4 regions of the Embleya sp. NPDC001921 genome follow, and region 4 is predicted to be linked to each of the others. Evidence: riboswitches for the same ligand, from Rfam matches in the RefSeq annotation. Region 4 holds a riboswitch; each other region holds the start of a gene.
The links. Region 4 has a riboswitch for cyclic di-AMP ahead of ACWCPW_RS13225 (NlpC/P60 family protein). Riboswitches for the same ligand answer to the same signal wherever they lie in the genome.

Region 1: another riboswitch for cyclic di-AMP. It lies ahead of ACWCPW_RS09315 (NlpC/P60 family protein); the one in region 4 lies ahead of ACWCPW_RS13225 (NlpC/P60 family protein).
Region 2: another riboswitch for cyclic di-AMP. It lies ahead of ACWCPW_RS16470 (NlpC/P60 family protein); the one in region 4 lies ahead of ACWCPW_RS13225 (NlpC/P60 family protein).
Region 3: another riboswitch for cyclic di-AMP. It lies ahead of ACWCPW_RS15465 (transglycosylase family protein); the one in region 4 lies ahead of ACWCPW_RS13225 (NlpC/P60 family protein).

The regions. Positions count from the first base shown of each region.
Region 1 covers NZ_JBSFEO010000006.1:156,051-159,131, reverse strand. Annotated here, with positions in the region: gene ACWCPW_RS09325 (acyl-CoA dehydrogenase family protein) at 1-35, opposite strand, end outside; gene ACWCPW_RS09320 (hypothetical protein) at 226-930, opposite strand; gene ACWCPW_RS09315 (NlpC/P60 family protein) at 1,115-2,206, opposite strand; cyclic di-AMP (ydaO/yuaA leader) riboswitch at 2,216-2,353, opposite strand; gene ACWCPW_RS09310 (DNA-binding response regulator) at 2,842-3,081, opposite strand, start outside.
Region 2 covers NZ_JBSFEO010000012.1:45,963-49,043, reverse strand. Annotated here, with positions in the region: gene ACWCPW_RS16480 (TetR/AcrR family transcriptional regulator) at 1-299, shown strand, start outside; gene ACWCPW_RS16475 (TMEM165/GDT1 family protein) at 630-1,214, shown strand; cyclic di-AMP (ydaO/yuaA leader) riboswitch at 1,687-1,843, shown strand; gene ACWCPW_RS16470 (NlpC/P60 family protein) at 1,850-2,812, shown strand; gene ACWCPW_RS16465 (NADP-dependent oxidoreductase) at 3,048-3,081, opposite strand, start outside.
Region 3 covers NZ_JBSFEO010000011.1:60,551-63,631, forward strand. Annotated here, with positions in the region: gene ACWCPW_RS15460 (glycerophosphodiester phosphodiesterase family protein) at 1-612, shown strand, start outside; gene ACWCPW_RS15465 (transglycosylase family protein) at 766-2,004, opposite strand; cyclic di-AMP (ydaO/yuaA leader) riboswitch at 2,037-2,232, opposite strand; gene ACWCPW_RS15470 (hypothetical protein) at 2,579-3,081, opposite strand, start outside.
Region 4 covers NZ_JBSFEO010000009.1:105,861-108,941, reverse strand. Annotated here, with positions in the region: gene ACWCPW_RS13235 (PIG-L deacetylase family protein) at 79-798, shown strand; gene ACWCPW_RS13230 (hypothetical protein) at 849-1,205, opposite strand; cyclic di-AMP (ydaO/yuaA leader) riboswitch at 1,551-1,688, shown strand; gene ACWCPW_RS13225 (NlpC/P60 family protein) at 1,698-2,783, shown strand; gene ACWCPW_RS13220 (LuxR C-terminal-related transcriptional regulator) at 2,878-3,081, opposite strand, start outside.

The DNA of each region.
Region 1 (3,081 bases), on a different contig from region 4:
TGTTCTTCCCTGGAGACCGCAAAGGGTGAAGTCACCGGCCCAGCCTAGAAGTCTCGTGGAAACGTCGGGGCGGGTTCGCGCAACGCGAACGGCGGGACCGGACTCGTCGTTTCGCGGCGGAGCCGGACTCGCTCGCCGACCATCCCACCGTGCACGGAGCGGGAGTTGGCGATGACCGCCGGGGTGTCTCCGGGGCACCGCCGGTGCGCAGGCGCAACGCTCGTCTCAGGGACGGGTGTTCGCGGCCGGCATCGCCGGTGTTGTGCCGTCCAGGACCGGTCGGCTCGGCACGGATGCGCGTGGGACCTCGAAGCGCGCGAGCCGGATGTACGGGGCGAGGCATTCCGGTGGGGTGTTGCGATCGGGGAAGCGTACGTCGAGCCTGAGCCGGTTCCCGTTCGCGTACAGCCGGGCGCCCTCGGGGTCGAGGCAACCCGCCTCGATGGTCACGGAGATCACGACGTTGCGGGCGAAGTCGGTTGCGGGGGCGGGTTCGGAGGGCCGCTTGGCCGGGGCTCCGGCGAATAGGCCCGCCAGGACGTCCGCATCCTGTGTCGCCGATTCGGCGATGGCGAACACCTTGGGGAGGCCGCGGGCGTCGGTGAAGGAGATGGTTCGCGTGTCGAGGCGGCCGGTGGAGGGCGTGGCGGGCGGTCGGGTGCCTGGTGGTGTGGTGCCCGGTGGCGTAGTGCTCGGGGTGACCGGAGTTCCGGTGGAGCCGGCGGAGGGCGCGGGGACGGGAGTGGTGACCGATGCGGTGACCGGAGTATCGGACGCCGTTCGGATCGGCTCTCCCGCGGTGGGGTTGTCGTCGTCGTCTCCCGCGAGCAGGAGCCACAGGGCGATCCCGACGCAGGCGGCGGCGATCAGTGCGGCGGTGACGACGATGATCGTCCGGGTGGCGGGTGGTCGTGCATTCGACTCGGCCATGGTGATGGGACGTCGGCGCTCGGTGCCTGGTTCCCCGCATCCGCAGGCCGGACAGCCGCGGGTCGATACGGACCTCGCGGCTGTCCTGACGCGCGTGCGCGTTCGGCCGACGCTCGCCGGGTGGGCCTGTCGGAGTGCGTCCGGGGGAGGACGTCGTGGAGGGCTCGGCGCGCGGCCGATGGGTCTAACCGGGTCGAACGGCCGCGTAGAACTCCATCGAGAAGACCGGCGCTATGGTCACGTTCTTGCCCGGGCGCGGGGCGTGCACGATCTGGCCGCCGCCGATGTAGATGCCCACGTGCGAGTTGTCCGAGTAGTAGAACACCAGGTCACCCGGCTGCAGTGCGTCCTTGGAGATCCGCGGGCCGTCGTTGACCTGGGTCCACGTGGTGCGGCTGAGCGAGACGTTGGCGGCCTTCCAGGAAGCCTGGGTCAGCCCGGAGCAGTCGTAGGAGCCGGGACCCACGGCCCGAGGCGAGTACGGCTTGCCGATCTGGGCCTTCGCGAACGCGACCGCGGCTGCGGCCCGGCCGGAGACGGGGACGTTGCTCGCCGGCGGCGGTGTGTCCGGCTTGTCCCGCGAACTGCGATCGGTCTCGCCGCGTGCGGCGGCGTCGTTCTTGTGCTCGTTCGAGTCGAGGACTTCCTTCTTCTGCTGCTCGGTGAGCGTGTTCAGCAGCCGCTGGGCCTCGGAGAGCTTGGTCTGGATCTCGGTCTTGTTCTTGTTCAGCTCGGTGCGCAGCTTCTCCAGTTCCGCGAGCTGCGAGGAGGCCTCGGTGCGGTCCTGCTGGAGAGCTCGGGCCTGCGCCGCGATCTGCTTCAGCTTGGCGGCCTGTTGGCCGTCGAGCTGGGACATCATCTGTGACTTCTGCAGGAAGCCTTCGGGGTCGCCGCTGAGCGCGAGCGAGAGCGACGGCGGCAGGCCGCCGCTGCGGTACTGGTTGGCCGCCAGGACGCCGATCTGGTCGCGCAGGGCGTTCAGTGCTGCCTGTTCCTCGGCGATCCGGGTCTGGGTCTGGTTCGTGGCGGCCTGCTGCCTGGTGATCTGCTCGTCGACGCCGTTGGCGGCGTCGGTGGCCTTGATCACGTCGCTGTGCAACTGGTTGACGCGTTCCTTGGTCTGCTGGAACGACTGCGCGGGATCCGCGCTCGCGGTGCCGGCGAAGGTCATCACGCCGGTCATCGTCGCGGCGGCCGTGACGACGGTGGCCGCGGTACGCACGGCGGTGCGCGGTTTGGGCTTGCGGTGCTGCCCGGAACGATGTTGTGACGCCATGGGTGGCGGGTCTCCTTCCTCGGCCGCCTACCGGGTTGGCTGACGGGTTCGGGCGGAAGAAGGCGCCCTACGGTGCCGGAGCACCGATTCACCCCAGGGACTGCGAGGGTCCCCGGTTCCGGTTCCTCGTCGCGACGACGATGGTCACCCACCGTCACCGAAACGCGTCCCCGAATTCGGCGGAGGCGATCGTGCCGAACGGGTTGGTCGACGTGGAACCGATCGCCTTTCATAGAACATTAGTCACAGGAGTGTCACGGTCCTCACCAGTGATCTCCGCATTGCCAAACCTTTACCATACCGACCGTTTCCTTTTCCTTATTTCAGCGGAAAAAGTCTTGAATTCCCTAAAGTCGACCCTGGGTCGCTTTGGTGTAATTGGTCGCTGGAAACGACGAGTGACCCAACTGTCTGTATGTCACTGAACGTATGCAGGCCGGCGGTGAGCCGCTGCGGTGTCGCGAGTGCGGCAGTCGAACCACCAGGGGCACGACGGCGAAGTCCACGGCCCATCGGCACCCGACGCCCCGCCACCCGGCCCTGCGCCTTCCGTGCACCCTGCACGGACCCTCGACGCATCCGCCGCCGCTACGCCGGCCCGCTCCGATCGCCAAACGGCCGCGGCCACCCGGGATTCAGTGGGACAGCCCCAGCTCGCCGGCTCGCAGTCCGGCCTGGAAGCGGGAGCCGGCCTCGAGTTCGGCCATCAGTTCGGCCACGCGCCGCCGGTAGGTGCGCAGCGAGACGCCGAGGCGTTTTGCCGCCGATGCGTCGGTGAGGCCCGAGCCGAGGGCTTCGAGGATTCGGCGGCCGTCGGCGTCGAGGTGCGGGACGTCGCTGTGCAGGTAGGTTTCGAGATCGACGGCCGTGTCCCA
Region 2 (3,081 bases), on a different contig from region 4:
CGCTCACCGCGGAATACCTCGCGGACCGCTCGCGCGCGCTGGTCGAGTACGAGCTGTACCTGGCCGCCGCCCGCAGCCCGGAGCTGCGCGGGTTCGCCCTGGCCTGGGTCGAGGGCGTCGGCGACTTCCTGTCCGTCCGGGTGGGACCGCGCGCCGCCGCCGCGGCGCTCGCCGTACTGGACGGGACGATGCTGCAGGTGTTGACGCTGGGCACGACGCTGGACGAGACGCAGTTGCGCTGGTCGTTGGCCCGGGTCCTGGGCGAGGACGGGTCGTCGTGGGCGGACGGGTCGCCGTAGGCGTCCCGTCGTGGGCAGACGGGTCGTCGTGGGCGTCGAAACGGCCCGGTGCGCCGGGGCGCGGACCGGCCGGTGCCGCCGCCGGGTGCGGTAGGGTCGTGACCGCGAAGGGGAGTAGCCCCGTGAACCGGTCGTCGACATGCTGGAGTCCTCGGACTCCCGGTGGCCGGGCCCGTGGTCGACACGGGTGGGCGAGACCTTCGGCCAGGCATCGACGCATCCTCGTCTTCTCGTGGGTGCACCCCGTCGTGCCGGGCCGAGTGGTCCTCCGGTTGCCGTGCGGCGCTTCGTGAAGACCCGGGGCCCGGCTCTCGCAGAAAGCCACCCGGAATGCACCTCGACCTTCTGGCGATCCTGACCGCCTTCGGGCTGATCTTCCTCGCCGAACTCCCGGACAAGACGATGTTCGCGTCGCTTGCCATGGGCACCCGCATGCGTCCGCTCTACGTGTGGTTCGGCACCTCGACCGCGTTCGTCGTGCACGTGGCCCTCGCCGTCGGCGCGGGCGGCCTGCTCGGACTGCTCCCGGGCTGGATCGTCAAGCTCGTCTCCGCCGCCCTGTTCGGCTTCGGGGCGTTCATGTTGTTGCGCGGCGGTGCCGGCGAGGACGACGAGAACACCGCGGGCAAGAGCGTGACCGGCTTCCGGCCGGTCTTCTCGACCGCCTTCATGGCCGTGTTCATCGGCGAATGGGGCGACCTCACCCAGATCACCACGGCCAACCTGGCCGCCACGAACGGCACTTGGTCCACCGCGATCGGCTCGGCCGCGGCCCTGATGTCGGTGTCCGCGTTGGCCCTGCTCGCCGGGCGGTTCATCGCCAAGCGCCTCCCGCTGCAAACGGTGCAGCGGATCGGCGGCCTGTGCATGCTCGGGCTGGCGATCTGGTCGCTGGTGGAGGTGTTCACCGGCTGACCCACCCCCGGCGATGCCTCGTCCCCGCGGATGGCGCCCGCGCCGCCGGTCACCCGGGGCCGACCGGCGCGGCGGGGCAGGGGCGCCGGCGCGGGCGCAGATCGGTGGATCAACGGCATGTCCGGCATGACCAGTCGACCGGTTGCCCGAAATGTGATGTAGGCCGCATGGATAAAACGGACATAAATTATATAGCCGACTTCGAGCCGCAATTCATTTCCCGCACTTCGCGACGAGTCTCGACTATTTTCCGTTACCGCACGATCACACCACTCTCCGAGATATCCCCTCGTCATCACCGGTGCACCGGAGCCGAAGCCGGGAGAGATGTCGCATTTATTCCGCCTTTACCCGCAGGGCGGAGTCGGCGTTTCGGTTGTGATCTCCCATCCGCATTGCCTACCTTTCTCGCCGATTCACCTTTCGGGTGAACCCTGTCGCCGGTACGCCGAATCCCGTCGCCGGCAGCGGGAGGTCTACATCGAAGAATCCGACGGGAGCGGGGGAACCAGGTGAATCGCCGTGGCCGGGATCGTTCCGGTGACGGCTAGGGGTGAAGTCGCATAACGCGACCGGGCTGCTCCAGTCCGAATCCGACAGCTCACCTCGTAGGCGACAGGAGAGGACCCCATTTCATGCTGTCCACAAACGCTCGCCATCGCGCAGCTCGACCCACCAACGTCCGCCGCTTCGTCGCGGCGGTGGGCATCGCCGGCATGGGTGTCGTGATCCCGGTCGCCACCGCCGGTACCGCCCAGGCGCAGGCCCCCTCCACCTCCGAGCAGTCCCCCTCCGCCGTGCTGTCGGCGGTCCCCACCGCCGCGGTCGACGCGGCCCCGGTCCAGGACGCGCCCGCCGCGCCGGAGGCCGCCACGGCCGCCGACAAGGCGCGCTACGTGGTCCAGGCCGGCGACACGCTGTTCCGGCTCGCCCAGACCAACCAGGTCGACGGCGGCTGGCAGAGCCTGTACGAGCTCAACCGCGACGTGCTGCTCTCCGGCCCGGACCTGATCGAGATCGGCCAGGCCCTGCGGCTGGACGGCTCGGCGCCCGAGGCGCCCAAGGCCGCCGCGCCCGCCAAGCCGAGCATCCAGGTCCAGCCCAAGACCTCCGTCACGCCCGGCAAGACCACCCCCAAGCCGGCGAGCAAGCCCTCGGCCGACGTGTCGGTCAAGCCCGCCGCCAAGCCCGCCACCGGCGGCTCGAAGGGCAACCAGGCGCCGGCCGGCGGCTCCTCGACCGCGTCGAGCAGCAAGGCCGCCCAGGCCGTGGCCTTCGCCAAGGCGCAGATCGGCAAGCCGTACGTGTACGGCGCCACCGGCCCGAACGCGTACGACTGCTCGGGTCTGGTCCAGGCCGCGTACAAGTCCGCGGGCATCTCGCTGCCGCGGGTGACCAACGACCAGTTCGCCGCCGACACGCGCGTGTCGGTCGCCAACCTGCAGCCCGGCGACCTGGTGTTCTTCTACTCGGGCATCAGCCACGTCGGCATCTACATCGGCGACGGCAAGATGGTGCACGCGCCCAACCCGCGCAAGACGGTCGAGATCGCCTCGATCAACACCATGCCGATCGCCGGCGCCACCCGCCCGGCCTGATCGAACCGGCACACCGCCGCGGCCGGCGCACCCGTGCTCCGGCGAAGGTGACACAACCGCATAGTGGGACGCGCTTTCGGCGCCGTGCCCTCCGACGACGGTCGGAGCGCGCGGCGCCGCCGTGCGTTCCGGCGGACGCGCCGGTGCCTCGCCGGCACCGACGGGCGGCCGGACCGACAAGCGGGCGGGCGAATCGACGGGCGGCCGGACCGACGGGAGAACCGGCAGGCGGGCGTCAGACCGTCAGGACGATCTTGCCCGTGACCCGG
Region 3 (3,081 bases), on a different contig from region 4:
GTGTTCGACCTGGTCAATCGCCGACACGCGCACGGCGTGAAGCTCAACGTGGAGACCAAGGTCGAGGCCGGCGCCCCGCAGGAGACCGCGCCGCGCGAGCAGTTCGTGCAGATCGTGGCGCGCGAGGTGCGCCGGGCCGGGCTGTTGCGCCAGGTCACCGTGCAGAGCTTCGACTGGGGCGCGCTCATGCGCATGCGGCAGGTCGAACCGCGCCTGCCGCTGGTCGCGTTGACCAACTACGATTTCCTCCAGGTCGGCAACCCCGGCGCCTCGCCCTGGCTGGGCGGCCTGGACATCGACGACTTCGGCGGCGATCCGCTGCGCGCGATCAAGTCGTTCGGCGCCGGCACGTTCTCGCCCGTGCACGGCTTCCCGCAGAACGGCAAGGTCACCGACCCGAACTACCGTCCCTACGTGACCCGCGACATGGTCGCCCGGGCGCACGCGGCGGGCATCAAGGTCGTGCCGTGGACCGTCGACGACCCGGCGACCATGGCCAAGCTGATGGACGACGGCGTGGACGGTCTGATCACCGACTACCCGGACCGGCTGCGGGAGTTGATGGCCGCACGTGGGCTGCCGCTGCCCAAGCGCTACCCGGCGCGCGGCTGATCGGCGCGCTCCGCCGGGGACTTCGGCGTCCGCAGGGGTGGGGACGCCGAAAAGGGCCGGGCCCGTCGACACTTGGTCGACGGGCCCGGCCCTGGTACGGCTACCGCGTTGTTGTGGCTATCGCGGTGTGGTTACCGCCTGATGACGCTCGGCTCAGAGGTTGACGCCGTGCGCGCGCAGGTAGGTGACCGGGTTGATGCCGCTGCCGTAGTTCGGCGTGGTGCGGATCTCGAAGTGCAGGTGCGGGCCGGTCACGTTGCCGGTCGCGCCGGAGAGGCCGATCTGCTGACCGGTGCTCACCGTGGCGCCGACGCGCACGCCGATGCTGGACAGGTGGGCGTACTGCGAGTACTTGCCGTCCGCGTGCTTGATCACGATCTCGTTGCCGTAGGCGCCGCCGTTGCCGGCCTTGACCACGGTGCCCGAGGTGATCGCCTTCACCGAGGTGCCGGTGGCGGCCACGAAGTCCTGGCCGGTGTGGCTGCCGCTGGACCACAGCTTGCCGCCGGTGCCGAACGCGGTGCCCAGGCCGCCCTTCACGGGAGCGACGTAACCGGACGCGTTGGCCGTGGTGGACTCGGCCTTGACCGAGGACTCCTTGGCCGCGACCGGGGCCTTCTCCTTGACCTCGGTCTTCGGCGCGACCTTCACGGACGCCGTGGCCTTGGTCTCGGTCTTCGGCGCCGCCGGAGCGGTCTCGGTCTTGGTGCTGCCGGACTCGGTCGAGGCCGAGGCCTTGCCGGAGAGCGAGAGCTTCTGACCGATCTGGATGACGTTCGGGTTGCCACCGATCACCGAGCGGTTGTCGGCGTACAGCTTGTACCAGCCGCCCTCGACATCCTTGGCGGCGGCGATCTTGGAGAGCGTGTCGCCCTTGACCACGGAGTACGAGGTGGTGGTCGACGCGGACTTCGTCTCGGCCGCCGGGACGACCTCGATCTTCGGGGCCGCAGTGGTCTCCGAAGCGGACTCGGCCGGCTCGGCGGCCTTCGGGGTGACCTTCACCGTGGACTTGGTGCCGGGCGAGACGGCCGGAGCGGCGCTGCCCTTGGTCAGGCCCGCCGGGCCGGAGGTGTTCGGCCAGGCGCCGGGACCCTGTACGGCGAGAACCTTCTCGGCGATGGCGATCTGCTGGTCCTTGGTGGCCAGGTCGGCACGCGGGGCGTACTGCTGACCGCCGAACTCGTTCCAGGTGCTGATGGTGAACTGCAGACCACCGTAGAAACCGTTGCCGGTGTTGATGTGCCAGTTGCCCGAGCTCTCGAGCATGGCGACCTTGTCCCAGGTGGAGACGGAGGCGGCGTTGGCGGTGGCGAGACCGGTGACCAGCGGGGCGGCGACGATCGCGCCGGCCATGCCGAGGGTCAGCGCGAGACGCGTCTTCTTGGGCATGCGGGCAGGGGTGATGAACGACTGCACGAAGATTTTTCCTTCTCCCACGCCTACGAAGTGAGCTGTCGGATTCGGGCTGGAGAGTCTCGCCCGGCCGTGTTCGGCCCTCCTGAGGAAGGGACGGGCACGGCTTCACCCCAAGCCGTCGTGATGGGCGTCCGTGTCACGGACGCCCGGGACGGCATTCCACTTGGTTCCCCCGCTCCTGCCTTTCGGGTTTCGTACCGTGGCCTCGCTCCGGCGGCAGGATTCGGCGAACCGGGAGACCATTTCGCCGAGCACCGGACCGGTGTGGCGAAGCACCAAACTACGCACACCCCCGACTCGGATCCAAACATCACGTTTCGCCGAAACCGACGAATCAGGTCGGAAGGGGGGAATAACGGGACCTAAAGTCCCGAGAAGCGTACGCATTGTGCCCGATTCGATGACGCAGCGTGGATATCCCGATTACTCCAGGCAGCAATCGCGGAAAGACGGTTCACGGTGCGTACGAACTGCTGACCATCGGTACCCGACATGTGACGTGCGCCATAGAAGCACTCGAAGATGGTCCGATATGTACCGATATCTGTCAGCCCAAAACCACAGATGCCCCGGTGGCGGCGCCCAAGAGCGCACCGGCCACGGCTTGCGCGACGGTGTGGTGACGCAGTGCCACACGCGACCAGCACACGACACCGACCGCGAGAAAACCGGTCGACCACCACGGTCCGCCCGCGACGGCGAGCAGCGCGACGATGCCGGACGCGACCGCGCAGTCGACGCTGATCTTCCACGCCGCGTTCACCACCAGCAGCACCACCGTCATGCCCCACAGCGCGAACATCGCGAACACCAGCCGGGACGGCGCGCCGGCGCCGAGCATGACCGCCGCGCCGACGCCGATCGAGGCCAGGATCACCGCGAAGACGCGCGGACGCTGCCGGCGGTCCACCACGTGACGGTCGCCCCAGGTACCGCGGCGACGCTCCCACTCGATGTACCCGGCCGGGACGATGCCCGCGCACAGTGCCGCGAACAGCCCCCACCCGGCGCCGGTCCACGACTGGGCGACGAGCGCGCCGAAGCCGGACA
Region 4 (3,081 bases):
GATTTTCGCCGCCGGCATCACGTCGATCGGGATCGGTGGATCACCGGTCGGGGATCGATCCGATCAAGGGAGTACATCGTGCTGGACGATCGTGACGTGGAACGGGTGCTGGTGCTGGCCGCGCATCCGGACGACATCGACTACGGGGCGGCGGGGACGGTGGCGACCTGGACCGAGGCCGGCATCGAGGTGAGCTACTGCCTGGTCACCGACGGGGACGCGGGCGGCTTCGACCCGGCGGTGCCGCGATCCGAGATCGGCGGGATCCGGCGGGCCGAGCAGACCGCGGCGGCGGCGCACGTGGGGGTGAAGCGGCTCTACTGGCTCGGCTACCCGGACGGGCGGTTGGCCGCGACCTTCGAGCTGCGCCGCGACATCACCCGGGTGATTCGGCAGGTGCGGCCGCAGCGCATGGTGATCCCCAGCCCCGAGCGGGACTGGTCGCGGCTCGCGCCCAGCCATCCGGATCATCTGGAGGCGGGCGAGGCGGCGATGCGGGCGATCTATCCGGACGCCCGGAATCCGTTCGCGCACCCCGAGCTGCTGGACGCGGAGGGACTGGAGGAGTGGACCGTGCCGGAGACGTGGTTGTCGCCGACAGGGGACCCGGACCACGCGGTCGAGGTGAGCGCGGTGTTCGAGCGCAAGATGGCGGCGTTGTTGTCGCACGCGAGTCAGACGAGTCACCTGTCCGGGCTGCGTGAGGAGGTCACCCGCATGCTCGGTCGCAATGCCCTGCGATTCGGGCTGGGCGCGGGGCGGATGGCCGAGGTGTTCCGGGTGGTGGACACCCGCTAGGGCGCGTCGGCGACCCGCCCGGGAGGTGGGCCGGCGGGTTCGGCGCCGGCTCAGGTCCACATCACGGCGATGGCGATGTTCGCCACGGTCAGCAGGCCGATCGCGCCGAGGACCTTGGGGGAGACCCGGTCCGCGGCGCGGTTGCCCCAGACCAGCAGCAGGATCGCCAGCAGGATCACCAGCTTGGTGCCGATCTTGGCGTTGTCCACGTCCCGGTCCAGGCCCGCCTGGACCACCCCGACCAGCGCCAGGCCGGTGACGAGCATGGTCAGCGCACCGTGCGTCATCGCGGGCACGATCCGCACGTCGCCGGCGCGCAGCCCGGACATCTGGGTGAGAACGCCGCCGAGCAGGGACGCGATGCCCACGATGTGCAAGACCAGCAGGATCTGGCGCAGAACATCCACGTCGTACAACTCCTCGTCGGCTCCTCGCGCGGCGCCCGGGACGCCGCCGTCGTTGCGGGTCGCAGCTTAGCCGGCACCCGATAAGGGACCTTCCGGCTGGTCATACGCCGGCAATGCTCGCCAAAACGGCCCAAGATCGACTTTCGGGAATCCGGGCGCTTTTCCCGTGATACGGGGAGAAGGAAACGGCGACATTGGTAAAGTTTTGGTAATGCAGAGGCCAATGGTGATGACCTTGACACGCCTGTGGCTAGTGTTCTGCGACAGGCGATCGGCTCGACGTCGGCCACCCGGTCGACACGATCGCCTCCGCCGAATTCGGGGACGCGTTTCGGTGACGGTGGGTGACCATCGTCGTCGCGACGAGAAGCCGGAACCGGGGACCCTCGCAGTCCCTGGGGTGAATCGGTGCTCCGGCACCGTAGGGCGCCTTCTTCCGCCCGAACCCGTCAGCTAACCCGGTAGGCGGCCGAGGAAGGAGACCCGCCACCAGTGGCGTCCCAACGTCGACCCGGGCAGCACCGCAAGCCCAAGCCGCGCACCGCCGTGCGTACCGCAGCGACCGTCGTCACGGCCGCCGCGACGATGACCGGCGTGATGACCTTCGCCGGCACCGCGAGCGCGGATCCCGCGCAGTCGTTCCAGCAGACCAAGGAACGCGTCAACCAGTTGCACAGCGACGTGGTCAAGGCCACCGACGCCGCCAACGGCGTCGAGGAGCAGATCACCAAGCAGCAGGGCACCGCGAACCAGACGCAGGCCCGGATCACCGAGGAACAGACCGCGCTGAACGCCCTGCGCGACCAGATCGGTGTCCTGGCGGCGAACCAGTACCGCAGCGGCGGCCTGCCGCCGTCGCTCTCGCTCGCGCTCAGCGGCGACCCCGAGGGTTACCTGCAGAAGTCGCAGATGATGTCCCAGCTCGACGGCCAGCAGGCCGCGAAGCTGAAGCAGATCGCGGCGCAGGCCCGAGTTCTCCAGCAGGACCGCACCGAGGCCTCCTCGCAGCTCGCGGAACTGGAGAAGCTGCGCACCGAGCTGAACAAGAACAAGGCCGACATCCAGGCCAAGCTCTCCGAGGCCCAGCGGCTGCTGAACACGCTCACCGAGCAGCAGAAGAAGGAAGTCCTCGACTCGGACGAGCACGCGAACGACACCTCGCGTACGCCGGACCGCAGTTCGCGGGACAAGCCGGACACACCGCCGCCGGCGACCAACATCCCGGCCTCCGGTCGGGCCCAGGCCGCGATCAGCTTCGCGTTGGCGCAGATCGGCAAGCCGTACGTCTCCGGCGCCGAGGGCCCCGGCTCGTACGACTGCTCGGGCCTGACCCAGGCGTCCTGGAAGGCGGCGAACGTCTCGCTCAGCCGCACCACCTGGACCCAGATCAACGACGGTCCCAAGATCGCCAAGAGCGCCCTCCAGCCGGGCGACCTGGTGTTCTTCTACTCGGACAACCGGCACGTGGGCATGTACATCGGCAACGGCCAGATCGTGCACGCCCCGCGCCCGGGCAAGACCGTGACCAAGGCGCCGCTGGACTCGATGCCGTTCCTCGCGGCCATTCGACCCGGCTAGGCCCACCGGACACCGGCGACACCTCGACGGCGCCCGTCCTCGGATTCGTTCCGAGGACGGGCGCCGTCGTGTGTGCCGGGTGCCGCGGTCCGGGTCAGACCAGCCGACGGTCGGTCGCCCAGCGGGTCAGTTCGTGCCGGTTGGAAAGCTGCAACTTGCGCAGTACGGCGGACACATGGGTCTCCACCGTCTTGACCGAGATGACCAGCCGCCGGGCGATCTCCTTGTACGCGTAGCCGCGCGCGATCAGCCGCAGCACCTCGCGCTCGCGCTGGGTGAGCCGGTCCAGGTCCTCGTC